3 regions of the Paenibacillus pseudetheri genome follow, and region 1 is predicted to be linked to each of the others. Evidence: riboswitches for the same ligand, from Rfam matches in the RefSeq annotation. Region 1 holds a riboswitch; each other region holds the start of a gene.
What was found. Region 1 has a riboswitch for cyclic di-AMP ahead of L1028_RS24040 (3D domain-containing protein). Riboswitches for the same ligand answer to the same signal wherever they lie in the genome.

Region 2: another riboswitch for cyclic di-AMP. It lies ahead of L1028_RS12825 (hypothetical protein); the one in region 1 lies ahead of L1028_RS24040 (3D domain-containing protein).
Region 3: another riboswitch for cyclic di-AMP. It lies ahead of L1028_RS26340 (C40 family peptidase); the one in region 1 lies ahead of L1028_RS24040 (3D domain-containing protein).

The regions. Positions count from the first base shown of each region.
Region 1 covers NZ_CAKMAB010000036.1:47,386-57,787, forward strand. The annotation lists gene rnmV (ribonuclease M5) at 1-361, opposite strand, end outside; gene L1028_RS24040 (3D domain-containing protein) at 538-1,701, opposite strand; cyclic di-AMP (ydaO/yuaA leader) riboswitch at 1,984-2,213, opposite strand; gene L1028_RS24045 (TatD family hydrolase) at 2,411-3,181, opposite strand; gene L1028_RS24050 (HD domain-containing protein) at 3,293-4,576, opposite strand; gene L1028_RS24055 (AbrB/MazE/SpoVT family DNA-binding domain-containing protein) at 4,882-5,136, shown strand; gene rsmI (16S rRNA (cytidine(1402)-2'-O)-methyltransferase) at 5,566-6,480, opposite strand; gene L1028_RS24065 (tRNA1(Val) (adenine(37)-N6)-methyltransferase) at 6,477-7,250, opposite strand; gene yabA (DNA replication initiation control protein YabA) at 7,342-7,707, opposite strand; gene L1028_RS24075 (PSP1 domain-containing protein) at 7,739-8,539, opposite strand; gene holB (DNA polymerase III subunit delta') at 8,679-9,653, opposite strand; gene L1028_RS24085 (YaaR family protein) at 9,771-10,214, opposite strand; gene L1028_RS24090 (cyclic-di-AMP receptor) at 10,264-10,402, opposite strand, start outside.
Region 2 covers NZ_CAKMAB010000011.1:128,805-139,206, forward strand. The annotation lists gene L1028_RS12800 (histidine kinase) at 1-550, opposite strand, end outside; gene kdpC (potassium-transporting ATPase subunit KdpC) at 641-1,249, opposite strand; gene kdpB (potassium-transporting ATPase subunit KdpB) at 1,305-3,338, opposite strand; gene kdpA (potassium-transporting ATPase subunit KdpA) at 3,355-5,031, opposite strand; gene kdpF (K(+)-transporting ATPase subunit F) at 5,044-5,121, opposite strand; gene L1028_RS12820 (hypothetical protein) at 5,248-5,664, opposite strand; cyclic di-AMP (ydaO/yuaA leader) riboswitch at 5,855-6,044, opposite strand; cyclic di-AMP (ydaO/yuaA leader) riboswitch at 6,465-6,630, shown strand; gene L1028_RS12825 (hypothetical protein) at 6,741-7,253, shown strand; gene L1028_RS12830 (hypothetical protein) at 7,270-7,779, shown strand; gene L1028_RS12835 (hypothetical protein) at 7,819-8,271, shown strand; gene L1028_RS31290 (hypothetical protein) at 8,396-8,524, opposite strand; gene L1028_RS12840 (response regulator transcription factor) at 8,624-9,412, opposite strand; gene L1028_RS12845 (histidine kinase) at 9,381-10,402, opposite strand, start outside.
Region 3 covers NZ_CAKMAB010000044.1:22,363-32,764, reverse strand. The annotation lists gene L1028_RS26365 (S8 family serine peptidase) at 1-518, opposite strand, end outside; gene L1028_RS26360 (hypothetical protein) at 601-750, opposite strand; gene L1028_RS26355 (B12-binding domain-containing radical SAM protein) at 756-2,321, opposite strand; gene L1028_RS26350 (radical SAM protein) at 2,333-3,463, opposite strand; gene L1028_RS26345 (ABC transporter ATP-binding protein) at 3,629-5,443, shown strand; gene L1028_RS26340 (C40 family peptidase) at 5,702-6,193, opposite strand; cyclic di-AMP (ydaO/yuaA leader) riboswitch at 6,199-6,340, opposite strand; gene L1028_RS26335 (C40 family peptidase) at 6,699-7,127, opposite strand; cyclic di-AMP (ydaO/yuaA leader) riboswitch at 7,181-7,319, opposite strand; gene L1028_RS26330 (hypothetical protein) at 7,534-8,364, opposite strand; gene L1028_RS26325 (M1 family metallopeptidase) at 8,376-10,382, opposite strand.

The DNA.
Region 1 (10,402 bases):
CAAGTCCAATTAAAGCAGGTGCACCTTCAAAAGAGGTATGTACATTCCGTAGCGCATGACGAATCGCCTCTGGAGAAGCGTTCTCTACACCGATATCTCCCTTGCGGGTTGCGTCCTTCTCCGGAATGAAGGCATGCTTGCAGCCCGGCACCTTTGCGGACACAATCTTACGAATTCGTTCACCCGCGTGATCCGGGTCAGTAAGGATAATCACTCCTCTGCGCTCCATAGCAAGCGCGATCTTCGCAATTACAGTCCGGTCTACAGCCGAGCCCCCTGTTTCGATCGTATCTGCTTCTACAGCGCGTTTAACAGCGACGGTATCACTCTTACCTTCAACGACAATTAATTCCTTAATCATATCTCTTGACTCCTTCCAAAAAAAGCAAAAAAGAAGAGGTTTCGCTCCTCTTCTTTTGGTTAAAGAATGTATAAGTGATGAGCGGTTGCTCTGCGATCAACGAAATGATCATCTGGCGTTCCTTAACGGTTATCATCACTATAGCTTATCAAAGAATAATTTGCAAAAGCTTCACCCTAGTTTAACTCCGGCTTCACAGGTCCAATCACATAAACGGCACGTGATTTACGACCGAAATTACGGACATGGCTCAGTGAATCGTAATAGACATCTACTTTATTGCCTTTAATGGCACCGCCAGTATCTTCTGCTCGGCGGAATCCAAGCCCCTCGATATATACCCACCAGCCAATAGGGATTACATTCGGGTCTACTGCAATTGTACGACCTTCCGTTACGCGTGTTCCGGAGGCAGTTTTGGTACCTATACCTGGCTCTTCTGATGAATAAGCAGTCATGGAGACGTTCTTAATCATCTTCTTGTACTCAAAGTCTACGCCAGCCTTGCTTGTGACGTTATTAGTCTTGGCGCTAACCTTAGCCGTTTTTGAAGTGGTGTTTGATTTGGAAGTTGTTGTAGTCTTAGCTACAGCCGGCTTAGGAAGTGCTTTGATACCAACGGCAATAATCTTATCTTTCGTTACCGTTTGTACTTCCTTACCAATCATGCGCATAGAGGCCAGTTCTCCGTCTTGGTAGATCTTTTCAATATGCTGAATCATGACACCTGGTTTGCCTGCCTGTGCCACTCTAACTGTTCCCACAGTAAGGGAGGGGTCTGCTGTCTTGATGACTCTGAAGGGTAAGTTAGTTGTTCGCTGTACGGTCTGTTTGTTGATGCGAACAATCTTAACCTCCATGTTTGCAGAAATGGTGGTGTCTAACGAAGGGAAAATCTTATCATGACCTTCTAGGGTAATGCCCATTTTCTGAATTGCTTTACCAATTGTATCCTCGGTCGTATATAACGTTTTTGTTGCTCCATCCGCAGCAAGACTGATTTTCTGCGCACGATTGATAACGACACGGTCACCGTCTTTTATTTCATCACTCAGACCTAAAGATAGTTCATCATGCGGCTGCAGCGAAATTTGCTCTTTCTCCAACACATCACCAAGAAGCGCTTCCCGCGTTTCAAGCGTCTGTGTTTGCCCGTCTATTACTAAAAATAATTGTTTGTTACTTTGACCGTGTACGTACAGCAGAATAAGTAGCGCGATAGCGACTGAAATCACGCCTGCAAGTAAAAGTACGCGAGTATTTACTTGCTCCCACCGTAATGCGAAAGACCTGCTGGATGACTGCGAATCATGGGATACTTCTGGTTGGAATACGCCCATTCTCTCCATCCTCCTTACATAGCCCCGTCGTCAATTGTATATCATGAGGACTGAATTCCTTTGACGAAACTATTTGAGATTGTCACAGGACACGTTACGTAATAACTTAGCGTCTCCTGCTCATGGATCGCCTGCTCGGCACAGCTACTCCCACCCCTGTTATATAACAGTATGTGGGCACCATTCTAATTATTCAAAAATAAAAAAGCCTAAAAAGAGTTCAACTGAGGACTCTTTCGTGGCTTCTCCAATGTCTGAATAGAGAATGCTTGTGCACGAGGTTGCCTCTCTTACTTGCGCTTACGGGGTTAGCTGTCGGGTTCGGACGAAAGAGAGACGCCCTATTTCGGGTCACCCGCTCATGGCGGTTGCCCTTAAATTCACCCCAAAGACCACGTGAAGAAATCAAATACTGTCCTACGGCACGTCTAAACCGTATTTAAAATACAGGCATGCGGCAGGTCAATATTGGTTCCCCCGTTCTCCATACGGAGACTCAGCGAGACGATCCATGAATCAATGGCTGTCACTATAACACAGCTCACATCACTGAAAAGATGATATCCTGTTTTGATGCATGTTGTAAAGGACGATTCAACCACGTTTACGCAAAAATATGGTTAAAATATTGTAATATTCAGCCGTTTTTATATTAAAAAAGTTTAATATATCGGCCATTCTCTATTTTTCGCCTGTTTTGCTCCCGTTTTCACTCAATCCCAAATCGTTCCAGTGCGTTCGCATACGTTATTTTAGCCAATTCTTCCCATGTTAACCCTTTAATTTCAGCTGCTGCCTCTGCTACCAGCTTCACATGAGCGCTCTCATTTCGCTTCCCGCGGAAGGGGTGTGGAGTCAAATATGGAGCATCGGTTTCGATCAATAATCGGTCTAGTGGGGTCTGCGCAAGCACTTCTTTCGGCACTCTTGCATTTTTGAACGTAATGGGTCCTCCAAAGGATAAATGAAAACCAAGATTCAAGCACATTTTAGCTGTTTCCCAGCTTCCTGAGAACGAGTGCATCACGCCTCCAACCTCATTTGCTTTTTCCTCCCGTAAGATCCGTACAACATCCTCATGGGCATCACGATCATGAATACAAATCGGCATATTTAATTCACGGGCTAGTCCAATTTGCTTGCGGAAAACTTCATGTTGCACATCCTTGGGAGAAGTATCCCAGTAATAATCCAGTCCGATTTCACCAATAGCCACTACTTTTTTATGACTGCATAGAGAAGCGATCCAATCGAGATCTCCATCTTTCATATCAATCGCATCCTGAGGATGCCAACCCACTGCCGCATAAATATAATCATAAGATTCTGCCAGCTTCATCGTTGAAGGAATCGTCTCCCGATTAAATCCGATATTAATCATCTTGCTAACTCCTGCTTCTACAGCACGAGCGATAACTTCTTCGCGATCCTCGTCGAATTGAGGTGCATCCAGATGCGTATGTGTGTCAAACAGAAACATTTTAACCTTCACTCCTTGTTCTTTTTTAAATATAAGACAGTATAAGTTTCACGCTATCCGTTATGTCTTATTTTTCTACTCTTCTTGTCAAAAATCCCATATTTTCTTGTATTATTTTGCAAAAATCTCTGCTATAGAAGCAGGCAATCGCGTAAGCGCATTTCTCAACTTATCCTGAGGAAAATAAAGATGATATCTGCCACGGTGAATGCCGCTAATAGAACGCACAATATCAGACACCTCTGAAATTTCCCGCAGATGATCATGCCGATCAAGCAGCAGAATTTGTTTATTGTCAAAAGCTTCTCCCGGACGGAACACATCATAGGGCAGATCTGTTGGAAAATCAATCTCCAAATCATATTCTGGGTGGAGTCCCACTGCCTCAAAACTGCTGCGAATTTCAGTAATCATATCTGTATCGAGATTCTCCATCTCAACGTATTTATACAGTTTACGGTGAATAAAACGGGTACACAAGTCACTTAGTAGCTCATCTTTCTCAAGCGTCCACTGCATAAAAGCCGTCTGTACCAGTGCTTCATCCAGCATTAAATATTGCTTCACTGTCACCTCACCACGGAACAAATCCTCCAGCGGATTAATCATGAAACTAAAATTGTACCCCTCTTGGAAAAGCTCCCTAGCTCTACGGAAAATTTGTCGTAAAATAATCTCTGAGCTGCGTGTCACCGGATGAAAATAGACTTGCCAGTACATTTGATAACGCGACATTAAATAATCTTCAATGGCATGCATTCCCGATTCTTTTACAACAACACGACCATTATAAGGACGCAGCATTCTTAAAATCCGATCAATGTCGATCGTCCCATAGTTTACACCTGTATAGTACGCATCACGTAGCAAATAATCCATGCGATCAGCATCTAGCGGACTGGAAACCAGATTTACAACAATTTCATGCTCATAAGTTTTAGCGATTACAGAGGCTACTTTACGAGGGAAATCCTCCTCCACGTCACGCAAGATCTCAGTAATCTCTGTGTCCTCCAGAATAATTCGACAAGTCCAATCCTCATGATTCATTTCAAAAGCTTCTTCTATAGAATGGGAAAATGGACCATGCCCCAGATCATGCAGCAAGGCCGCACACAAGGTGAGCAGACTTTCTTCAGGAATCCAATCCTTATACCCGCTTCGTTCAAATTGCGAAATAATTCTACGTGTAATTTCGTACACCCCTAGGGAATGAGAAAACCGACTATGCTCTGCGCCATGAAAAGTGAGATACGAGGTACCCAGCTGGCGAATTCGGCGTAAACGCTGAAACTCCTTTGTATTTATTAGTCGCCAAATAATAGTATCCTCCACGTGGATATAATTGTGAACCGGATCTTTGAAAACCTTTTCTTCTGTGAGCGGCTGCTTCATGAGATCAACTCCTTTTTTAAATTTAATATGATTTTAACCAATATAAGTATATAATAAGTAATTATGTCGTACTTTGTCGAATAGTGACGTTTTTAGTCTTGGTAAAGTCGACAAAGTTTATTTTTTCGCTTTTTTTGGAATTCGTGATTGTTATAGGCAATTCAAAGTTTTCGTGAAAAAGTACTTAATTAACAGATGAAAAAAGGTTGACTGTTTTGGGAATCGTTGGTATTATAAATATCATAAAACAGTGAACAATGTCGAATAATGACGTTTTTGGAACATTGAGAGGAGTAACGATTGTTATGATGAAATCAACAGGAATAGTAAGAAAAGTAGACGAACTTGGACGGGTAGTTATTCCCATTGAATTGCGCCGTACTCTTGGCATTGGTGAAAAAGACGCACTTGAAATTTACGTTGATGGTGAGCGCATTATGCTTAAGAAATATGAGCCTGCCTGCATTTTCTGCGGCAACGCTGAGAACGTAACTTACTTCAAAGGAAAAATAGTTTGTCATGAATGCATTTCTACTATCCCTACCCCTGTGACAAACTAAAATAAATAGTATATAATAGAACTAATCAAATTGTTAATTCTAACCTTTTCATATCTCCTTGACCTCCCGTGACTGCGGGAGGTATTTTTTTTCTGCAATCACCTATGTTTCCCGCCCCAAAAGATGTCTGGAAGGAAGGATTTACTCCCCCCATGACACCTAATAATGATGGGTAATACGGTGAGAGCACGAAGTGAACCGAGTTTTCACCGTGATCTGGTCTATAATGGGCTTCCTTTTGGGAACCACCTTCAGGCAAGATCCTCGTCAGCCTCGTAATAACCTTCGCACCTTACAGTTAACTTAAACGTTTTTTACCATTAAACGATTTAATTGTATATTGTACACTTATATTTCCTACGTTCCCGCCAAATGAATCGCAAATTCTTAAGTATTGTTAACCTCTTAGAATTAGAATCCATCAATAACTTACTGCTGCTCAGCTTTATCCAGAAGTGCGTTATAAATATCCCGCTTTGACACACCACGATCAGACGCTGCTTTTTTCATAGCTTCTTTACGCGGCATATCTGCTGCTTCGTAATGAGCAACATGTTCTTCAATACTTAGCTGGCGCCACCAAGCCGATTCCGCCATTTCAGCATCTTCCTTGCTCTCGCCTTCAACGACAATGACATACTCACCAAGCGGTGGATGTTCAGCGAGCCAATCCGTACATTCCTCGATCGTCCCACGTAGAAACTCCTCATATCTCTTCGTCAGTTCACGAGCAAGCACGATTCGCCGATTGCCGAATGCTTCATGGAGATGAGCCAGTGTCTTCACCACGCGATGTGGAGATTCGTAGAACAGTATAGTCCCTTGCGCCGAACGAAGTGGGCTTAATACCGCACGGATATCTTTACGTTCTCGAGGTAAGAAGCCGATAAAAGTGAACGTAGTCGTAGGCAGACCAGAGGCAATTAATGCTGACAAAGCTGCGTTAGCTCCCGGTATAGGAATTACTGGTATACCGTGACTTATGGCAAGGGCTACAAGGTCTGCACCAGGGTCAGAAATGGCTGGTAAACCGGCATCGCTGACGAGGGCCAAATTTTTTCCTTCTATTATATAGCGGATAAGTTCAGGTCCACTGGCAGCCTTATTATGCTCATGATAACTGAACAGCATAGAGGGTGTAATTTCAAAATGGCTCAACAATTTTCGAGTTTGTCTTGTATCCTCAGCTGCAATAATATCGCATTCCTGCAATGTGCGGACAGCACGATAAGTCATATCCTCTAAATTACCGATGGGTGTTGCCACCAAAAAGAGTGAACCGGTTGATTCCTGCTTATGTGTATTGTTATTGTTCTGAAAACTGCTTTGGCATGATATCGTCATGATTTACCCTCTTTAGCACCATAGTAGATGTCCATAATTTCTGGACAGTATTGATTGTCCTCATTATATACAATGAGTGGTGGATGTAAACGAACCTCCGGCTTACCATCACGTATCGCTTCGATTAATACCATGTTAGCCTCCAGATGAGCACGTGGATGTACAAAGCGAATAATCTTAGGCTCGAGCCTATATTTTCTCATAAGACTAATAATATCAACCAATCGTTGTGGCTTGTGAACCATACTTACCTTTCCACCGGTGCGAACCAGTCTCACACAGGCTTGAATGACCTCCTCCAGTGTACACCCGATTTCATGACGTGCCATAGCCTGATGAGTGTTCAGCTTGAGGTCACTGCCGTTAAGAGGCATATAAGGAGGATTAACTGTTATCGCATCATATACGCCATGCCCTGCAACTTTATATAACTCACGTAAATCGCCTTCATGGATCACAACCTGATCCTGTAGCCCATTTAGAGCCACGCTACGGCGAGCCATATCTGCTAAACGGGGCTGAATTTCAATTCCTTCTATAGAAGCTTTAGTTCGGGTCGTCATCAAAATAGGAATTACACCATTTCCAGTACAAAGATCCAGAACTCTCCCACGAGGCGGAACGCTGGCGAAACGGGCAAGCAGTACAGCATCCATAGAAAAGCTGAATACTTCGTCACTTTGAATAATTCGCAAGTCATGCGTTAATAAATCATCCACCCGCTCCGTCGGCAACAAAGGAACAGATATATCGTTAAAAGAATTTGTCATGTAGTAATCTCCTAAATGTTTTGTTGAGCTAAGCTTCATTGGCTAAAATTCAAAAAAAACCGTAGGATCAATCTCCTACGGCTGGATATCCTCATTTATTAAGAAAAGAAAGACAGAACAGACAATCACCTTCCGTGCGTAAATGTCCAAAATAAACATTACAGATGTGAAAGCCTTCATGGTAAAGCCGGGCCAAGTTGTCATAACCTTCCCCGACAACCTCTTCTGTTCCCTCTCCGGCAGCTAAAAGAGCTTCCGCCTCCGCAGAATCTACGGTAGGATCCAAAGGTGCATCCCGCTTTAAAATTTTGCGAAGCTGTTCATTCTCCAGAGTTAACCTCTGATTAGCTTCCATCAGTTCTTTTACCGTCTGTTTCCATTCTCCAAGATTGGCGCGCATCGTTTCCATCTGTGCTTCCATATCCTGCATGTGTGCAAATATATTTTTCTTCTCCAAGTTTCCACCCCGAAAGTAACCTTATAATGGTTTACTTGACGACAACATCATCCATTGGAAGTTCCTTAACTTTGCCCACTTCAAACAACTGTACATGAACCGTACGGCTTCCGGCATTAAGTCCTACTACTTTGCCATCACCCAATGAGGTCACGACAATCTTGCCGACCGCTGGCATTTCTTCCTTTACACTCTCATAATTGTCATGCTCAAATTTCAAACAACACATCAGACGTCCACAAAGTCCTGAAATCTTCGTCGGATTAAGTGACAGGTTCTGATCCTTCGCCATTTTAATGGATACGGGTTCAAAATCCCCTAACCAAGATGAACAACAAAGCACTCGCCCACAGGGTCCAAGTCCACCTAGCATTTTAGCCTCATCACGCACCCCAATTTGCCGTAGCTCAATGCGGGTCCGGAAGATACTTGCTAGATCTTTAACCAATTCTCTAAAGTCGACCCGCCCTTCGGCCGTAAAGTAAAATATAATCTTATTACGGTCAAAAGTAAACTCTACATCGACGAGCTTCATTTTGAGACCATGGTCGCGTATTTTATTTAAACAGGTGGTAAAAGCCTCTTTAGCGGCCCCTTTGTTCTCTTCAACTACGCGTGCGTCGGTTTCTCCGGCAATACGCATCACTTTTTTGAGGGGCAAAACTACGTCGGATTCTTCCACCTCTTTTTTGCCTACGACAACTTTACCGTATTCAACCCCACGTGCTGTCTCCACAATAACATATTGATCCCGTTCAATCGGAAAATCAAGTGGATCGAAATAATATATTTTACCCGCTTTTTTAAAACGGACACCTACTACGCTGTACAAAAATTAACCCCCTTGTTTGCCGGTAAAAGGAATCTATGGGCATGTCCGCTCCCTGATGATCCATGCTTGTCCTTCCTCGTCTGTTAAAACGATATTTCCAGGTAAAGCGACATCCGGAGGATATATCATAACTAATCCTTTAACTTTCCAGTCGGATTAAAAACTGCTCCAGACACAACTGGGCATTGGCATTGGATCGCAGCTTCTTAGTGCTCTCTGCAGTAAATCCCATATAAGCCACCCATTGTTCCGCACTCCGCTCACGGGCATGCCTGGAAATAAAGTCTAACTGATCTATGAAAACGATACTCTCATGCTTACGATACAGGAAGTAAAGCATATCTTTAAACCACAGATGGAACATGCTGAAGAAGATATCCAAATGTTCAGCGAGTCCGGTCTTGAACAGCTTCTGCCCAGCAGTTGCTACAGCGGAGCTGCCCTTGCCTAAGGACTCCTTAGCTAATTGTAACATTACATTTCTCATTTCTGCAAACCAATTCTGTTCCAAAAGTTTCCTGCAACCATCAAGTCCTGAACTAAGTGATACTGCACATCGAGCTAAGGGTATGGGAACGCCCTCACTTGCCAGAGCTTGGAGCATAATATCCGGGTTTAACGGACGAAATGGAATCCGCTGGGTCCGCGACTGAATGGTTGGCAATAAGGAACGGCTATTATCAGAAATTAAGATTCCAACAGCCGGAGCTGGTGGTTCCTCCAGAAATTTCAGCAGACTATTGGCAGCTTGTACCGTCATTTTGTCTGCTCCATCTATAATATAAACTTTCGGATTCACACCCTCTGACCGATAGGAAAAGACGCGCTGCAGCTCACGGATTTGATCTATTTTAATACTTGCTCCATCTGGCTGCAGCAGTGACAAATCAGGGTGGTTTCCATGCTCTACTTTGCGGCACTCCAGGCATTCCCCACAGGCATCGTCCTTGCTCTGGGTACAAAATATAGCTTGGGCAAACATCAGCGCCGTTTTCATTTGTCCACTGCCTGCCGGCCCTGTAAATAAATAAGCATGACTCACAGCTTCTTTGCGCAAGGCATTTTGGAGTAGCCGCTTGGCGTTCTCCTGGCCTACTATATCATGAAAAGGCATAATTTCCTCCCAAAACTTTCAAACATAAACGCCTTCGGCGTCCTTATAAGGACGGTAAGTGTTTAATCGAGAAATATAAGGATAAAGTATAGTGTAAAGCATATACTTTCTTATATTTTAAAAAGAAAGGTTGATTAACAATCCGCGAATTTCTCCAACGCGTCCCAACAGATCTATCCGGCCTTGTTCACTATTCAGTAAATCATCTGCCATAGATAGCAAAGCCGAATCAATTTCCTCAAGCAGCTTGTAACGCTTGCCACGGCCACGTCGATCCCATCCGCGTGTTTCTTTTAGAGTAACGCCTCTTCGAGCCGTTTCTTCCAGAAACCTTTTGATCATCATCCGGTAAATGGTAAGCTCACGAATCGTCATAGACTTAGATAAACGATCCCCTTGAGACTGTATTTCTTTAATCTGGCGGTTCAATTCATCTTTAGTTTTCTGTTCACTTTGTTGCTGAAAAACATCAGAGAACGTTTTTTGCTGAACGGGTTTGTTAGCCCCTTCTGCATTTGGCATCTCACTCTTCAAGGGCCTATACCCCGGATTGATCTTCAAAGGTTATCTACCGCCCTTTTTATAAATGGCTTGCTAATCTATATTATACTTAATAATGTTCAAAACGATCTACAGGAAGTACGAATACAGTAGCTCCACCCACTTGTACCTCAACAGGAAGTGGCAAATACGAATCCGTTGTTCCACTCATCGGTGTTACCGGAGTGACTAACTGCTCACGCACCTTA
Region 2 (10,402 bases), on a different contig from region 1:
CTGGAGTCACATCAATTAGAACGATATCATCGGCAAGGGTAAGCACCTCAGCAGGAAGAGAATACTCTACCTCAATCCCGGTCCATTTCCGTGCCAGATCCGCAGCACCTTCTAGTTCGTATACATTTACAGTTGTGATGACACTAATCCCATTGCTCAATAAAAATTTGATATCGTCCAGCCTTCCAGACCTCTCCGCACCCTCGCAATTCTGGTGGGCCAAGCCATCGGTTAGCACAACTTCAGGATTACGTGCCACAATAGCTTCCACATCAAGGTCCTTCTTCTCGATATCCTTCTGAAACCAATGAATACTTGGAATCCGTTCCAAATCGCCCAGCTGATCTTTAGTTTCCGGACTCTGATTCGTCGAAACCGCACAGATCACAACATCGATTCCCTGCGCTTTTAGCGCTTGGCCCTCACGCAGCATCTGATACGTTTTGCCCGACCCACTAACCGGCCCGATATAGATCTTCAGACGTCCCCGATGCAGCTCATAGATAGAGAGCAGCAGCTCCTCCGGCGTCTTCCTCCGGTATGTTCCCATCAAGACCACTCCTTAATAACCCCGATCATGCACTAGAAAGCAAGATATCCCTGCCCGATTTTAGAGATCTGGCAGGGACATTTGCAATATTTATTTGTTCGATAGTTTCAGAAGATCCATGTTCAGCTTCAACACATTTACCCGTTCTTCACCGAACAGCCCCAAATCACGACCCTCGGTATGCTTATTCACGAGCTCTTCCAGCTGAGACGCAGAAATACCCGTTAATTTGCTAATCCGAGGAATCTGCACGATAGCCGAACCAGGTGTGATATGCGGATCAAGCCCCGAACCCGAGTTGGTCACCAAATCGACTGGCAATTTGTTCACAGACACATCCGGGTTATCGAGCTGCCACTGCGTAATGAAATCCTTTGTCCGCTGAAGCATATCCGGATTGGATGGAGCGTAGTTATTGGAACCTGAAGCTTCTGCTTTATACTCAATACTAGACACACGACCATGAAATAAAGCTGGATTCGTAAAGTTCTGCCCGATGAGTTCCGAGCCTACAACTACTCCAGCATCATTCTTAAGTAAGCTACCGTTCGCTTGCGACGGCATCAGAACTTGGGCAAGTGCTGTAGTCGTCAGAGGATAGATCACTCCGCAGAGAACAATAAATACTAGACTTAGTCGTACAATAATGAAGAAATAAGCACCTTTCGATGATGATAACTGCTCTTCAGTGTCCTCCATGGCGTTTCCGTTATTCACGATGCTCTCACCCTTTCAATAATTAATCAACACGTCATTAAATCCATATACTTACGATCATATCAATGAGCTTGATGCCCGCAAAAGGAACTACCACTCCGCCTAACCCATAGATAAAAATATTACGTCCGAGCAGCTTCGTAGAACTCATAGCTTTATAAGAGACACCCTTCATAGCCAGTGGGATGAGCAGCGGAATAATAATCGCATTAAATATTAATGCGGATATTATAGCCGAGCTTGGCGAGCCTAGTCCCATTACATTCAGGGCTTCCATTTCTGGAATGGCGAGCATGAACATCGCTGGAATAATGGCGAAATACTTCGCGATATCATTCGCAATACTAAAAGTTGTCAACGCGCCTCTCGTCATCAGCAGCTGTTTACCAATCGCAACGACCTCAATAATCTTCGAAGGGTCGGAGTCCAAATCGACCATGTTCGCTGCTTCTTTAGCAGCTGTAGTACCGCTGTTCATGGCTAAGCCCACATCAGCTTGGGCAAGGGCAGGGGCATCATTAGTACCATCCCCTGTCATGGCAACCAGCTTGCCCTCGTTCTGTTCGCGGCGAATGACTGCTATTTTATCCTCAGGTGTACTTTCAGCGATGAAATCATCTACCCCCGCTTCGCGAGCAATTGTAGCTGCGGTCAGCGGATTGTCACCTGTACACATGATGGTCTTGATCCCCATTTTCCGCAGCTCATCAAACCGCTCTTTCATGCCTGGCTTAACTGTATCCTTCAAGTAAATAAGTCCATAGATCCGATTGTCTACCGCAACCGCTAACGGGGTTCCCCCCATCCGAGCGATAGCATCAGAACTACTGTCGAGGTTCGCGGGAATGACACCGCCTTTCGACTGTACCCATTTCTTCACGGAGTCTACCGCACCTTTGCGTACGCAGCGTCCATCTTGCAGATCAATACCACTCATCCGAGTTTCGGCCTTAAATTCTACGAATTGGCCACCTTCAGCAAGCTTACTGTCATAGCTGCGTTCCAGCTTCTTAGCCAGCTCAATCACAGAACGTCCCTCAGGCGTCTCATCCTTTAGGGAACTAATGGCCGCCCATGTCGTAAGCTCAGCTTCCGTTTCATTTCCGACAGGTACAAATTCACTAGCCATCCGGTTCCCAAAGGTAATCGTACCGGTCTTATCTAGGATCATCGTGTTGATGTCACCAGCAGCCTCGACCGCCTTCCCCGACATTGCCAGTACATTAAATTGTGTCACCCGGTCCATACCCGCTATCCCGATTGCGGAGAGCAGTCCCCCGATGGTTGTCGGGATCAGACAGACCAGCAAGGCGATCATGACCGGAATATCAAGATCAACACCTAAATATGTTGCAATCGGCCGTAAGGTCACTACTACAATCAAGAAAATCAGCGTCAGACTGATCAAAAGCGTATTTAGCGCAATTTCATTCGGTGTCTTCTGACGTTTCGCCCCTTCAACGAGGGAAATCATCCGATCTAGAAACGATTCACCAGGATCACTAGTAATACTGACTTTAATCTCATCACTGACGACCCGTGTACCGCCTGTAACGGAGCCAAAGTCCCCGCCAGCTTCCTTGATTACAGGTGCAGATTCACCTGTAATCGCTGATTCATCTACGGAAGCCAGCCCTTCAATCACTTCCCCGTCACCAGGGATAAGTTCTCCCTGACTGACGATGACGATATCCCCTTTACGCAACTCGGAGGAAGATACGGTTTTTACCGACCCTCCAACCAGTTTGTTGGCAGTAATATCTTGTTTCGTTTTCTTGAGTGAATCGGCCTGAGCTTTTCCGCGGCCTTCCGCCAGTGCCTCAGCGAAGTTCGCAAACAGCACTGTAAATAGCAGAATGAACAACACGGTGATATTGAAGCCTATCGATTGCTCTGCATTAAAATATCCAGGAGCCAGCACCATGAGGAGGACAATGATCGTACCGACCTCTACCACGAACATGACTGGATTTTTGATTAGCGTTACTGGGTTAAGTTTTATAAAACTATCCTTTACAGCGCTAAGGAGTATGGGTCCCGTCAGCAGCTTTTTTCTTTTTACAGTACTCATCTTATTCTCCCTCTTCCTACCGTAAGGTTAGATATTCTGCAATGGGTCCGAGTACAATGACCGGCAGGAACGTCAGCGCACCGATAATCACTACTGTACCAATCAGAATTCCCGTAAACAGTCCATTGTCTGTGCGGAATGTACCAATCGTCTCAGGAACCGGCTTCTTCTGAAGCAAAGAACCTGCTACCGCCAGCATTGCGATCATAGAGACATAACGACCTAGCAGCATAACAATCCCGGTTGTAACATTCCAGAAGGTTGTGTTGTCCGCAAGTCCTTCAAATCCTGAGCCATTGTTCGCAGCAGAAGAGACATATTCATATAACACTTGGCTGAGCCCATGGAATCCAGTGTTCGTAATTGCCCCTTGGCCCAAATCGGTCAGGAACGCAGCTGCGGTTGGCACAAGGATAATGAAAGGATGAACAAGGATCGCAATGGCAATCAGCTTCATCTCCTTGGCCTCTATCTTCCTTCCGAGAAACTCCGGTGTTCTACCAACCATCAATCCACATAGGAAGACCCCCATGATGGCATACATCAGCATATTAATTAGTCCGACACCTTTCCCACCGAAGACATTATTGAGCATCATCAGCGCTAGAGGCGTAATCCCCCCCAGCGGTGTCAGCGTATCATGCATATTGTTAACACTACCTGTCGTAGCTGCGGTTGTTACCGAAGTAAACAAGGAAGACTGCGGTATGCCGAAGCGTACCTCTTTACCTTCCATGCTACCTTGTGAAGATTCGATTCCTAGTGCATTGATCGCCGGATTACCCTTTGATTCAGCATAGAAGTTTAGGCTTAATAGCAGAACAAACAAGGTCATCATTGCGGTAAAAATTACCCAGCCCTGACGTTTGTTCTTGGCAAACAATCCGTACATATAAGGGAGCGAAGCTGGCAGCATCCACATAGAAAGAATCTCCAGAACGTTCGTAAGTGGATTAGGGTTCTCAAAAGGATGGGATGAATTGGCCCCGAAGAAGCCGCCACCATTCGTGCCCAGATGTTTGATCGATTCCAAAGAAGCTACTGGACCGATAGCAATTTGTTGTGTTTGGCCCTCTAGTGTAGTGACTTCAAGTGATGGCTTGAGCGTTTGTGGCACATGCAGTCCTACCAGCACCAATGAAACTAACAAAGCTAGGGGAATGAACACACGAATATGTGCTTTGACGAAATCCTCGAAGAAGTTCCCGACTGATTTCCGTCCCGTGATTCCTCTGACAAAGGCAACCGCAACAGAAAATCCGCTCGCTGCAGATGTGAACATCATCATCGTGATGACAGCCATTTGTGAAAAATACGAAAGCCCCGTCTCCCCGCTATAATGCTGCAGGTTCGTATTGGTCATAAAGCTGATCACTGTATTGAATGAAAGCGTCTGTTCCATATCCGTAATTCCATTTGGGTTTAACGGCAATCCCCGCTGCAATCTAAGAACAATATAACTGAAAGTAACCAATACGATATTTGTTAACACAAAGCTGAGCGCATACTTCTTCCATGACATTCCGTCACGTTTTTTCAGGCCGATCAGCTTATAAATTCCTTTTTCCATGCCTCCAAACCATCGATCCGTACGGTTCGGTTCATTAGAAAATACATGATATAAATACGTGCCCATCGGCTTAACCAGCAAGATAAGAATTACGATTACAGCAACTATTTGCAAAATGCCCATGAATGCCCCTCCTTAAAATTTCTCCGGATGAATCAATGCGTAAACTAGATATAGAAACAGCAGTAGGGTAACAGCGATTACTAGAATCACAGCTTATCCCTCCCTGTATCCTCAACTACACCTGCGCACCAGCGCATAAATCCATAAAACAACCCGTAAATTACAGCTAATGAAGCCACCATATACAGATCCATCATATCTCCCGCACTCCTTCTTTTATCCTTGTTGAGGTGATTTATCTACTAGAAAATCCGCATCACCACTGTGGGAATAGATTACATAACTCGCGCCAAGTCTTTTATAGACCAATCTAGGATTTATTGAGCTTGTGATTACAAAAATCGGCTGTGTCGTCCAGGTGCGGCACATTTGAATGTAGCGGCAGCATAACGTAAAGCTGCTCTCGAATAGATATACCCTGCCTACCGGGAACGGTGGGCGAAACCAAGTGTTCTGATGGCGGGTATCTACTAGAATGACCTGCTCAACACCCATCTCCTCGAGTAAGGTTTTCTCAGCCACATTGTTGGTCAATCCCGCCATCTTAATACCTCTGAATTTCAGTAGTTTAATGAAATGTTCTCCTGCCTTCGTTGGCGCACATACAAGCACATATTCATTCTGATCCGTCATCTCTTATTCTCCTCAAATGCTTTACTTGTAAGATCAGAAAGTGTTCACCCTGATCATTTAAGAAAAGCTACCGCTAATGATGAATTTAACGACCTCTCCGTGAGGGTCTCCATATATGCTTTGCTAATAAAAAGCACAGCAAAAAGCCACAAAGGATCTCCTCTGTGGCTCGCTAGCGGTCACATTGCACTCATCCTCTCTCCATACGCTTACGAGGTTAGCTGTCGGATTCGGGCGGTGAGAGTCGCCCTACCTGTGTGGATGCGAGCTCACTCGCACCCTCTACAGGATTCACCCCATAACCGGCTTCCGACTCTCACATCGTCTGCCGATTGTTGGTTCCCCCGCTTTCCTTATCGGAAATTAAGCGGATCAAATATTCGATTGTTGTTGAAACAGGAGTAATCATACCCTTATGCAGGAAGTATTGTAAAACCTGATTGATGCCAAAATAATGCAAATTAAAAACTATTTTCGCATCGGATAGCGCTTACTTGATATCCAATCTCTCTATATCTCCTGTTTACTCGAATTTGATTCAATTAGCGAAAAGCGGTCATTCTATGTGATTTTATTCACCACATTTGGAGAGATCTCCAAAAATCGCCTTTATAGGTAAGAAAATGAGAAACTGAGATTAAGCGAGGAAGAGGCTCGATAACTCGCAATAAATACCTATTTAGTTCCCTTTTTCGTCGTAGTCGGCAGGATATGGTTTAAATTGCGCTCAAAAGAACACTTTCTGTTTTTACAGAAACACCTTGAAAAGAGTATGATTCGGGTTGAATCTATTTCACGAAATACATTCAACGCTGAGTTCCTGCATTTGCAGGGAACGGGGGAACCATCAGGCCACATGGCCTACTTGGGGTGAATCCGAAGGAGACTGTTCAAGTCTCACATAGGTAGGGCGACTCTCACCGTCCGAATCCGACAGCTAACCTCGTAAGCGTAAAGAGAGAGACCCTTGATCCGCCACGCTTTGGTACAGGTGTGTATACCTGTATTCCAAAACCGCAGCAGAGGTCCTCCTCTTGCTGCGGTTTTTGCGTTACCTGAATCTATAGGGTGATAGCATGCTGGACGGGGTGAAAGGAATGAAGCACTATTATTGGGGAGCTCAGCAAGGGCTGCTTGAGCCGATAAGTCTAAATTATGTTTGCTTTGGAGCGTTATGGTTCGAAGAGGATCATCACAGAACGATTGTCGGCTACGCATTTGGTCAGAACCAGATTGAATCACTGCGCCATTTCGGCAGCCCATCTACCTGTGAACACTGTATGGACCGAAGAATAATATACGAAATATATAAAAATATCCGAGAAAAGCAGCAGTTGCAGGATTGGTCTGCACACCAACGTTTTCCGTGGCTCACCGCTTTTAAGGAACCTTGGAAAGATGTTGCTGTCGGTTGGTACGTGATGAGATCCCGCAACACCTTTCCCTTACATTTATCCGTTATACGCAAACAGAAATTCCGACTATGGCTGGAGCATGCCGCAGTCTGTGAGAATGAAGCTGAAATGCTCGCCTGTATAGAGAAGGCTAACGTCATTCACCATGTAGACCTTAAGCTTTTGGAAACCTAAGGAGGAGAACCCTGTCATGGACCAGCGAAGACTATCTCGCATAGAAGTATTCGTCTTTGATTCACCTGAGCCTATTCACTATGGAATGGAGGCTGATCAAGGCAGCCGTTATGGCATCCTGAAACTTACCTGTAGAGGAGGCAGCAGCTGGGGGGCATGTCTTATCTCTGCCAATACCAAAACTTTCGACCTTATTAAATGGAGTTCTTTTCTCAGAATGATTTACCATTGCCGGCTTGAGGAAGCAATAGATAAAGTGCGTACCCATGGTTCAGAATGGGATCAGACTCAGTTTGAGCTAGTGCAAGGTGCTTTACAGGATTTAAAAGCCAAGCTGCAGGGTAAATCCTTAGCAGGTCATATTGAGCAAGGTCGCCTGTACAGAGCTGTCGCCGGTGGGAGAGATTCCAGGGGAGGGCGGCTATATTATAAACCATCCAGTGTTGCACTTCAAAAACATAGCTATCCGGAACCTGATACTGCCGAGCTTATCAACAAATCCATTTCTTACTTTTCAATATTATAGGTTTATCCCATAACTCATTCTGAAAGGATCGTGTTTATCATGCCTGACCCCTTACCTGCCGGATCACCCCGAAGAACTATATTTGCAGAGTGTGTTCAAAAGTATACGAATGATATCTATAAGCTCAGTTCCATGTTGTTACAACAATCAACAGAAGCCGAGAAGGTAACTATCCGCACTTTTAAAGAGCTTCATAAAATATTCCGTCAAAAAAGCTTCGACAGCCAGCTATTCTCTATAGAAGCTTACCGCTCTTGTATCCGACAATGCGCCGATTATTACGCACGCCGGTCTCTCCTGTCTGCCAAGGCATTGCCTTGGGAGGAGCAGCTTGTAAAAACGATGTGGTATGGCCTAAAGCTATCTTTACCTCAAATAAGCATCATCCTGCAAAAGAGTGTTCCTGTGCTAAAAGCGCAGCTTAGGCATGTGCGGGAGCAACTGACAGCTCAAGAGGATTTGCTGCCTAGTGGTAATCTATCCGTTGTATAATCTCCTAAAGGAAAAAGCCAGTTTGCTGCTATAATGTCGTAATCATCGCCGCTGTGATCTCCTTTTAGCTCCATGCGATTTGACCTAGCGCAACCGAAGTACTTTCTGCACTCGGGCAAATGAGTTACTGCAAAGTCATCCTCTCTCCTACAACCAGAACTGAAATCACTACTAAATTGATACCCACGCCGAAGAAAACGGCCATCATCAGCAGCAGCTTGGCAAGCGGCAAATAGATTCCGTCCAACCTCATTGATAGAAGGCAGCTCCGAGCATAGCATCCATGGCGTGCTGCAGAGGGCTTCAATCTTATTATAAGGTAAGTTTATACAACAGGATGAGAATGGCCCTCCTATCCATAACCGAACGGATGCTTCTTGTACTCTAAGGGGCTTGAGCCGACTCTATTTTTGAACACACGACTAAAATAGTATTGGCTCTTATACCCTACCTTCACGGCCAGATCCCCGATCTTGATATTCGGCATTACGTCATCCAGAATCTCCTTCGCCTTCGATATCCGAAGCTCGGTGACATAGTCAAGGAATGAAGCACCGATTTCTTGCTTCATACGCTTGCTAAGATAGGTTTGATTGATATGAAATAGCGCTGCTACTCGAGCAATAGACAGCTCCGGATCCTGATAATGACTGTCAATATACTCGGTCACTTTTTGGATAAGCACTGTTCCATCCCCTGTAAACCCGGGAAGCTCCCGCTCCTTATCCATCCTGCTTTCATGTGAATGCAAAGGATATTTTGCCTGAAGATGCTCATCGATCCGATGAAGCAGCTTGTTCAGATCACTCTTCGGCACAGGTTTCAATACATAATCGAATGCTTGCAGTTGCACGGCTTGACGCGCATATTCAAAGTTATCGTAGCCGCTGATGATGACAACCAGAACCGACGGGCAGCGTTCGCGCAATATATTCATCAGATCGAGCCCATTCATATTCGGCATGTTGATGTCCACAAGACATACATGTGGTGGGGCTTCCTCCACCATATTCAATGCTTCATTTGCACTTTTCGCTTCTCCTGCAACCTCAAAAAGATACGGACTCTCCTCAATGTATTGTCGCAAGCCTTTGCGAATGATCGTTTCATCATCCACGATGACAATCTTCCACATCTTCATTCCTCTCCCCTTCCAAAGGTATGCGAATGACCATAACGGTAATGCCATCTTCGCTCTTCACTGCAAGGCCATATGGCACCCCGTAAGCTAGTCGAATGCGATGGTTTACACTGTATAGCCCAAAGCCTGTCGCAGAACGATCATATTTATCATCAAGAAGGGCTTGATTCATCTGTTCAAGCTTCTCTTCAGGAATCATAACCCCATTATTTTCAACCTTAATGACCAAATAATCGACCTGTTTATATGCTGTAATCGAAATTTTGCGCTTTTGATCCCCAAGTGGCTTAATCCCGTGATAAATCGCATTTTCCACCAACGGCTGCAGCATGAAGCGAACGACTTGGCACTGAGCAAGCTTTTCATCATATCGAAGCTCGTAGTCCAGAATCTCCTCATATCGCACGCCTTGAATATGAAGATAACTCTCGACATGGTACAACTCCTGATCAAGCAGAATGTAGGGACTGCCTGTGCCAAGCCCTAATCGGAAATAAGCGCTAAGCGCTTCCACCATCTCCACCACATTGTCTGCTCCATGTTCCGTTGCCATCCACTGGATCGTATCCAATGTGTTGTATAAAAAGTGCGGCTTGATCTGCTCATGAATCAGTCTGAGTTCCATCTCCTTTCGGTCCTGTTCCACAGCGTACAATTGAACAAGCATGTCATTGAAGCTTCGCCCAAGATCGCCGATCTCATCCGAGCGCGTAACATCTGCTCGTATGGTTTGGTTACCGCTCTGCACAGTTTCCATTACCTGGCGAAGCGACTGAATTGGACGAATAATGGAAGAAGCGAGCAGCAGCAGCAAGACGAAAAACACACTACCGATAAGAACGCCTACCAGCAATGCAGTCCGCTGGGTTTTGATTACCGCTAGCGATAGACTTGAATTCGGTACTTCGAGTACGAGCTTCCAGCCTTCCACATTTTGAATTGGAGCCTCAAATACACTCATTTTCTTCTTATCTGCTGCATCCTCTGCTC
Region 3 (10,402 bases), on a different contig from region 1:
CCATTGGTATAGACATTAAGGCTATTAGAATCGAAAATAAATCCCTGTTTTTCTATGATATATTCGTTCCTCACACCAAAAACATCCATGAATTCTGCGGGATAGCTTGTACTAGTATTATTGTTAAAAGCTGCAACAATGTGAATGCCCTTATTTACAGCTTCTTTACAAAGATTATGTAGTTCTTCCCGATGCCTATCAACTACGGTCCCTAGACTCAAATTAATAATATGGACATTAGAATCAATGGCAAAATGTATTGCTTCTTTTAAAACCTTGAATTTGCATTTAAGGTTGTTGTCCAAAATGGCGATACTTAGCAAGTCCACATGACTGCATTTATCGTAAATTATTCCTGCTAGAGCAGTCCCATGTCCATTAGAATCAAAAATGAAATTTTTATAACTTATATCCCCATGTTCTTCAATTATTCGGATTCCCGTTATATTTCTAGAAGATAGGCAGGCATGATTCATGTCGACACCGCTATCGATTAAAGCGATTTTAATTTTTCTCATAGAATCCTCTCATTTAATCAACTAGATAAAGAAGAATGCCGTTCTTATCGCAAGGGATCCGAACGGCATGGTGCTTCAGTTATTAATCAGACTCAGAAAATATTGATGTGGACCAAAAGCAATCATGAAAACACATAGCGCCGGAAGTATAACAAGTGCTATAACCTTCGATTTCTAATTCTTCATCAACTTCATTTGCAGAGGATAAATTATTTTGGATTTCGTTTTCCATTTTTATCACCTCCTTTTTTGGTTAACTACGGCTAGTTTATGCTTGTCCGAATCCCACAGCAGTAGTTCGTTTTTAAAATATGAGCAGTATTTATTAAAATTTTCTTCAGATAAGTTCGTTTCCAAAATAAGGGTAGCGGCAATAGCATCAATCATCTTGTACACATCAGTTGCCCAGTCCTTAATCATAATTTCCCGTTTACCTAATGATGTTTCTTTCAATATCTCCAGGTATTTCTTAGAAGGCGAGATTACACCCAAGCATTCTTTTAGTATTCTGTATAAGAAATTAGTTTTTTTGTGTTTGAATTTATATTTATAGTGATCTCCAAACAACCTATCAAAAGACATCTGTTCATCCATTTCAATCTCCGAATGCAATGTCCAGTACGCTTTTGAATTTGGGTAGACTGCTAACTGGCTCACTACTCTTCTCAATGTAAACTTCGTATTTTCATAGCAAAATTTTAAATTTTCCCTAAAAGAGTCCAAATCAATCGTTGGTTCGAACATAATGTAGCCAATTTTGATCTTGATTTTTAGTGATTCTAGAGTGAAAAGTGCCTTCTTAATTTGTTCCAAAGTAATCCCTTTTTTGTAATAATCCAATAACTTCTGTACACCGAACTCGACACCAAGGAAGACACTATCTAGTCCTGCCTGTTTTAAGATTTCAAAGGTTTGCGCCTCAACACTATCTGCTCGGCAATACATACTGAATCGAATATTAATGTTCTTTTTTAAGATTAATTCGGCAATTTTCCTTGCGCGTTCCTTACCTCTCTTGCCAGGTCCAACAAATTCCTCATCTGAGAAATGCAGATAAGTAATATTGTAATTGGATACAAGTTCCTCAATTTCTTTAACTACACTCTCTGGACTTCTACTTCTCCACTTTCGGCCGGGCTGTTCATCATAAAAAACATTAACAGCACAGAAGGTGCACTGCCCGAAGCATCCTCTACTTGATAAAATTTGAATACTGCCATTATTCTTGATAATGGTGTCAATATGATCTCTGGCAGGAAGCGGCAGTCGATCTAATTCTTCCTCTGACATTAACGCCCGACTTTTATTCGTAACAATGTCGTTTCCTTCCGTATAAATTAATCCCGTAATACCGCGTAGGTCTTCTTTAGTTCTTAGTCTATCGACAAGTTCAGCTATAGTAACTTCGCCTTCTCCAACTATTAATGAATTAATTCGAGGCTCGACTGTAAATAGTTTTTGTTTTTGAAAGGTCGGATAATATCCTCCAACCATGATGTGAACATTTGAGATGAAATCAATAGGTAACTGGTTCAGAATTTTCTGCATACCGTTAAGGTAATCAGAAGACATAAGCGTGAATCCTAAAAGGTTGTAATTCCCGTGTAATACCCTTGCTACAACCTCTTCAGAAGTGAGCTTCTGAACAAATGGATCGATGATGTCTACTAAGATCTCTTTATTCCGCAAATAGGACGCTATGTAACCAAATCCTAAATACTCAACAACCATATCTGAGAAATCCTGCTGCTCACAAAATAAAGGAACAATCAGCGCGACTCTATATTCATCCATTTTTGTCATAAAAACCCCTTTCATAATAGATATTTTTCAATATCCTCATTGGCCTTTATATGGGGGAATGTCTTTAATTTATTGAGCATTCCAATGATTTGATGATCTTTCCACCCATAGAGTTGATCAAATACCTCACTGATCATCCTGTACAATAGTTTCTCATGTTTACATAAGAAGGGATTGGGATCGTCTAGATATCCGGTTGTGGAATAGTTTAGGAATCCACATTTCTTAGCGTGACAAAAGCCCTGGATGGTACAGTCGCCACAGCTATCCTCTCTTTTCAAACAACTTTCGATGCATCGCTTTCTTTTTAATGGGGAAATTCCTCTACTGAGATCGCCAATACAGAACTCCTCAATGTCAACTACATAAACACATGGATAGATTAGACCTGATGTACTGATTGCAAAGCTGCCCGAACCGGCATTACAAAATAACGGAGGATTATGGAGCATATAGGAAGAGTACTTCCCGTCAAAAAGATTAATAACGATCCGTTTTTCTTTTCTAGCTTCTAAATATATATCTCTAATGCGCTTGAATGAGTTTGTTAGAATTACAAAGTTCTTATCCCAATCTGCAAATGCATCGGCGACAATATTTATTTTTTCAAAGTTATTATTAATCAGCCATATCACACTATCTACAAGAAAGTGAACATTATCCGGTGTTACGGTCATTCTTACGGCAAAATCAATATGATCTTCCTTCAGTAATTTTGCTCCTTGAATAACCTTGTCAAAGGTTCCTTGATTGCCGTGAGTTCTTCGATGTAGGTCCTGAGCCTCCTGATTGCCGTCTAGGCTCAACCGAATATTGAATTTATTTTCTTTAAAGAACGAGCTAATTTCTTTGGTGATTAATGTGCCGTTTGTAGTTAATGAGTAATCGATGATGAAGTGGGGTTCTTGGTCTCGGGATTTTTCATTTATGTACTGGACCAAATCTTTTATGAGGCTAAACTCAATCAGGGGCTCTCCCCCATGAAAATTAATATTAAAAATGCCATCCTTGACTTTTCCCCAAAAGAAATCTATAACTTGTCTTCCGATAGATATGGACATCTTTAAGTTATTTTTATTTTTTTCGTAACAATATGTACAGTTCAAATTACAGGCATTTGTAGTAAAAAGATTTAGTTTCATAGCTAAGCCTCCAATCCATAATATGTAATTAAAATACTAATAGTTGTAAGTGAGTGTAGTCAGTGACATAAATCCTAATCCGTTACAATTTTTTTATATAAAATATATCAATCGAGTAGTAGGGTTAAGTTTACGTACTTCATCAAGTGAGGATGGGATCGCAATATGAGAGTGGGACGTATGAAGTTTAATGATCATGAAAGTGCAATAAAACTTAATCAAGCATTGATTATTAGAATATCTAAGTATTTTCAGCCTTATTGGAGGCATACGCTACTTGTGATGGTCATATTATGTCTAACCTCTTCGCTTGGAATATTGCCCTCCATCTTCATTCAATATATTATCGATCAGGCTCTTCCAGAGAAAGATTTAAGATTCTTATGTTTACTGGTTATCGCATCCCTGACTACGACAATGGTTTCTGGCTTATTAGGGGTTTGGCAAAGTTATTTAAATGCATTCATCTCTCAAAACATTGTGTATGATATGAAAAATCAAATGTACAGACACTTGCAAAAAATGCCGCTACAGTTTTTTTCTACTGTCAAACAAGGTGAAGTTATTACTAGAATGACGAGCGACATCTCAGGAATACAGGGCGTATTTAATGGCACGGTTGTAAGCTTTTTCAATAACATCCTCGTCTTATCTAGCACAGCTATTGCACTAATAATGATGAATTGGAAACTTGCACTGTTAGGCATGTTTGCTGTTCCTCTGTTTATATTTCCTACTCGTAAAATGAGTCAGATCCGCTGGAAGCTTGCAAAACAGACTCAAGAGAAGATGTCAGAGGAAAATCAAATTATCCAGGAAACACTGAGCTTCAGCGGTTATATTTTGATGAAATTATTTACCAGAGAAGAGAAGGAATACGAAGGTTTTAAAGCGGTTAACGCTGAATCGGCACGTTTACAAATTAGGGAGTCGACGGCTGGGCGTTGGTTCATAATGGTCATGACTACTTTTACAAGTATTGGCCCGATGCTTATTTATTTGTATGGTGGATATTTGTTTATTCAAGGAGAGATAACTATCGGAGCTATTATCGCCTTCGTAACATTACTGGGAAGACTTTATGGTCCGGTTAATCAATTGACTAGTCTGTATATCGATATAAAAAGATCCTTAGCTCTGTTCGAACGTATTTTTGAGTACTTCGATATGGAGCTCCAGATTAACGATCATCCACATGCAGTTGCCATTGAGAATAATGTCATTAAAGACATAAAATTTCAGAATGTTACCTTTTCCTATCAAAATGGAAATCCGACACTGCAAAATATTTCTTTCATTGCAAGCGCCGGAAAGATGACTGCACTAGTCGGTGCTAGCGGATCGGGCAAAACGACGATTACTAACTTAATCTTACGTTTGTATGATATTGATTCTGGGAGCATAACCATCGGAGGTATCGATATCCGTCTGCTGACTTTGCAATCGTTACGCTCTCAAATCGGTCTTGTTACTCAAGAGACTTATCTTTTTAATGGAACCATAAAGGAAAATCTACAGTATGCTAATTACAGTGCTCCGAAAGAAGAGATGATAAATGCTTGTAAAGCAGCTTATATTCATGAGTTCATTATAAATCTCCCTAATGGATATGATACAGTAGTTGGAAATCGTGGAGTTAAATTGTCTGGAGGGGAAAAGCAGAGGATTTCTATAGCTCGGGTTCTGCTGAAGAATCCACCAATTATAATAATGGATGAGGCAACCTCATCTCTTGATGCGGTATCAGAGTACTATATTCGGAAGGCAATGGATTATTTATTGATGAATAAGACAAGTATAGTTATTGCACATCGCCTTTCAACGATTAATAACGCATCCCATATTATCGTTGTAAATGACGGACGGATTGCTGAAGAAGGTGATAAGGAACACCTGTTAGGGAGGGATGGAGTATATAAAGAACTATATGAAAGACAATTCGGGATGAAACGTGATATGCAGGATCACACGCTGGGTTAAGTTTGTCTGAATCCTTTAAAGACTTAGGTTATGCATTTTCGTAGGTACCACCTGGTAATTATGATGTTTATGTGTAACCCCAAGAAGCATTAAATAATGCGATGGCCAAAATAATCGTATAATTTTATTTTTAACTGCATAGGTCATGAAAAGAAACATGTTTTACAAATTCTGAGAGGGGTAAATATTAAATAAGACAAAAAAACAAGCTCTTCCCCAAGAATCAACATCTTGGAAAAGAGCCTATGTACGATTTACTTATTGAACATCATCATTATCTTCTGTCTCAGAAGCAACAGAATGATAAGCATCCGTGCTCATAATCCGTTTAGCACCGATGTAGCGTTTCACGTAGTAGCTATCACTCAGGGAGCTAATCGTTACACCGCGTGAGGAAGATGCATGTGCAAACTTGCCTTCACCGACATAAATACCGACATGGGAGACACCCTTACCACTTGTATTAAAGAATACAAGATCTCCAGATCTTAAATCATCCTGGGAGATAGCAGTACCCATTTGATACTGGGAACCTGATTGGTGTGGTAGGTTGATACCAATTTTATCAAACACATACATTGTAAATCCGGAGCAATCAAATCCATTTGTGGAGATGCCGCCGGATACATACTTAGTTCCGATGGTCTTGTCGATCACTTTATCCATTTTGGAATCTGCGGAAGCGCTTCCTGCTCCGATGGTGAAAATAATGGAAAAGCTAAGTACTGCTGCTGCTAGCTTCTTCTTCAAAAGTTTATACCCCTTCCGGATGCCTACGAGGTTAGCTTAAGGGTTCGGTTGAAGGTCCCCTATGACCCCTCTAAAAATGGAGGTCAATTCACCCAAAGTTGGTTCCCCCGTTTTCCTAATAGTTAGGAAACTCGGCTGATACTGTTGATTAGGATAGCTTGTAATCAATACATGACAAAACCTTTGTAAATAACAACTTAATGATTACAAAAATGTTACTAAAATCTTACTGCAGTTATTGTAACAAACAGAGTGCCGCTTGGCAATCGTTTTTAACATAATCATGCAAAAAAATTCGTTTTTTTAAAGACAAAATGCATATGTAAGCGATAATATTAAACTAATTTTTGTATTTATTGAAATTTTTATCAAATAAAAGTGTTTAAAGTCCGTTCTAGTGGTGTAAAGAATATAGTAAGGCAAGAGAAAACCTGGATTCGATTAAGTCAATAATCAAACCCAGGTCTATATAATGTAATTGTGAGGTTATAGTTGTGGGGAAGTATTAATCGTAGGCTACAGCTTGATATGAGGAAGTACTCATTACTCTTTTAGCACCAACGTAGCGATTGGCCCAGTAGGACTGGCTAAGTGAAGTGATGGTCACGCCATATGAAGATGATGATTGTGCGAATTTTCCGTTTCCAACATAAATGCCGACATGGGATACGCCGTTGCCCAATGTGTTAAAGAAAACCAGGTCACCTGAACGCAATTTGCTTTTGGCAACAGGAGTTCCGACATTATATTGAGCTTTTGAAGTACGGGGCAAAGAAAGACCCACCTTCTTGTATACATACGTAGTGAATCCAGAACAGTCAAACCCGGCAGTGCTAGTGCCTCCGGTTTTATAGGCAACTCCAACAGTCTTTGAAATAACACTGTCCATCTTAGAGTCTGCAAAGGCACTTCCTCCACCAATAGAGAACGCCATCACAAGTCCTAGCGCCGCAGCGACGCATGCTTTTCTTAAGTTCTTCAAAAAATTTGTACCCCTTCCAATGCCTGTGAGGTTAGCTTAAGGATTCGGTAGAAGGTTCCCCTATGATCACTGCAAAGCGAGATCAATTCACCCAAAATATGGTTCCCCCACTTCCCGGTGCAAGGAATTCGGCGTTTTATGCACCAGACAGTGACTTATCGACAAGACTACGACAAATACATGAAGTTATGTAGAAATCGTTTCAAATGATTACAAACTTGTTACCAATGGAACAGGATTTATTGTAACAAAGTCTTTACGATTTTGCAAATCCTCATAATTTGTCTATAACGCGAAAGAGTCCCAGCTCCTGATTCAGGAACCGGGACTCTTATATTATGTTCTGTAATGCTTCAAATTATTGTGGAAATGCTTTACTGCGCCATAGATGATATTGAGCTGAAATTCCCCACATTTTGAAGAGTGTTGAGGGCAGTGATGAAAGTTGACGAATAAGAAGTGCTGGTAGGCCAGGACAGTAGATACCCGTTACTCCGCACACTAGCAAAAGGACCAGGCCTGCTGCACCAAGTATGATTGAAATGCCTATTGCTGGAATCAGCGACTTCAAGCAAATGAATAAGGAGGAGAACATCCCCGTGCCGCTGGTATAACCAAACTGCATATATAGAAGGAACAGGCGCACGATAAAGATGTATATAAGCCATGCCAATACGTATGGAACTAGATGAAGTAACAAAGAGTAGTTCAGAAAGGAGGATAAGAATAGCCCGTACATTTTTGGAGCAAGCCAGTATAACGGAAGTAGACCCAGCACCCATTCGATTAGACTGAAGATAAACACTGGAAAGCCATAAAGCTTCATACCGGGAAAAAAGAACAGGCCACGCTCTCCTTTTCGCTCCTGATGGAGTTCATGCAGTAATCCTGCTCTTATGAAGGGGGAGAGTAGCAGTCGTAAGACAACAAGCCCTAGGAACATCCATAACCAAGTACGTATCGTAGGATCTGTGTCCAAGCTGAACTGGCCTTCGACATAATAGAGTAGTCTGCCCATACCGCTGCCTCCAGCGTCTTTATCTGGATAGCGCAGTAGAATTGGAACGATAGCAGACCGGATGAAGCCGTACATAAAGTAGCCCCAGAGCAGTCGGTAGATGAAGAGCAGAATCAGAATATAAAATTGCTCCTTCATGCTTTGCCAGCCGCGGGTTATCGATGTTCTCACAATCATTCACCTCACCAGACAAGAGTTCCGAGCACGGTTTCAACTAGTTTAGTTACACTTAATGTCCAGCGGGAGAGCGTTTTAGGCTCTATTTCCGCCAGTCTGAAGTTATTAAGATGTTTGTTTTCTAAAAGAACGGTATGCTCAGGATCAACCTCAGCAGAGAGAAGAAGCTTATCGCTTAACAATTGGAATGTAGCCTCTGTTCCTTCACCGCTCCAAACCCGCTCTGTAGCAGAGCCATCGGCGAATGTGAATTTAATGGGAACGTCAACGTAATGGCTTCCTTTGTTTGTAATCTTCACTATGGATTCGTAGCTCTGAGCATCGCTGTTGCCATTCTTTTTCATCGTAATCGTATCTACTGAAAAATCAGGAGCACCACCACCATAAATATAATCTTCGAAATAAGGCTGCCACGATTTTTTGGTTACCTTCTCAACGACTTTTTGAAAATCAGACGTAGTGGGGTGCTGGAAACGGAATTTACGTGCGTAAGTGGACATGATGCTATTCATTGCTTTAGTGCCTACTTGGCGTTCAATATCCTTGAGTACTAGCTTTCCGCGAATATACACATTTCGGCTATAGGATTCTGCCCCGGCATATTTCCATGTCTCTAAATTTAGCGGCTCTGATTTGGTCACCAAGCTGGACTGAAGTGGGAGATTCGTTTTGATGCCATATTCTTGCTCCATGAGTCTGTCTTCAGCATAAGAAGTGAAGCTTTCGTCTAGCCAGGCCTCCTCGAATTCATTGCTGGCTACCATACCGTAGAAGTATTGATGGCCAATTTCATGAACGACGGTTCTTTCAAGTGAGGTGTCAGGAGAAGAGTCTTTGGCTCCAAACGCTGTAATGAGTGTAGGATATTCCATTCCACCAGCCCCATTGCCCTCCTTAGGCGGAACGATAATAGACAGAGTCGAGTAGGGATAAGGACCATACCATTTGCTGAAGTAGGTTAGAGCAGCCTTCGCGGCCTGAAGGTATCGCTCCTTTAAGTCTTTGTGCAATGGATCGAGATACACCTTAATCCGTACACCAGGCACTTCTGGCGTAGAGAAGGCTTCTTCGGCTACTGTAAAATCAGGGGATGCCGCCCAAGCAAAGTCATGGACATCGTCAGCGTAGAACTGATATATTTTTTGATCTTGCTTCAGCTTGGCATTCTTCACAGGAAATCCGGTCGCAGCTACCATATAGTCGGAAGGAACCGCAATCGTTACATTAAAGATACCAAAATCGCTGTAAAACTCAGAGGTGCCGTGATATTGATGCAAATCCCAGCCCTCTTCCTTAACCCCACGTGTTCCCATAGGCTCGTATGCACTAAGCTTAGGGAACCATTGCCCAGCCATCACGAAATTGCCTGATGCGCCCATACGGGCAAATATTTTGGGGAGCTGGACCTCATACTGGAGTCTAAGCGTGACGCTTTCTCCACCATTAACTGGCTGTGGGAGATGTACCTTTAGGAGTGTCTTATCGTTGACGTTACCATCATCGGGTTGTACAAATTGCACTCTTTGCATTAGTGATGTTCCTTCTGATGTGCGCAAATCGGTTAAAGTCATACTTCCAAAGCCGTTCTCTGGCATGGTGTCATCTCTGAGCGTTCCTCCGGACTCCTTCATAAAGGTAGTATCTGGTGAAGAAAAGGCATTTGGATACATATGAAAATATAGATCACTTACCGGTTTTGCACCGGGGTGTGTCCAGGTTACCGTCTCAGAAGCGATTAAGGTTTCTGTATCAGGAATAAGCTGAACATTAATGTGATACTCGGCAACTCTTTGACTTAATGCCTCTTTTGCTGGAACGGGGGCGCTATCAGGCAGTGTCTGCTGTGGTGCAGCCGCAGGAGCTGTGCCGTTTGAGGACTTGGCCTCTTTTGAAACAAAGCTAGTAACAGAAGATGTAGAGTTCTCCCCCGAATAGACCCATATGCCTCCTAATAGCACGAGGGTGGCCAGGGTCGCAAAGATGATGATGTACCTTAATGACAGTGACTTCATAGTGTGATTCCTCCCGTGAC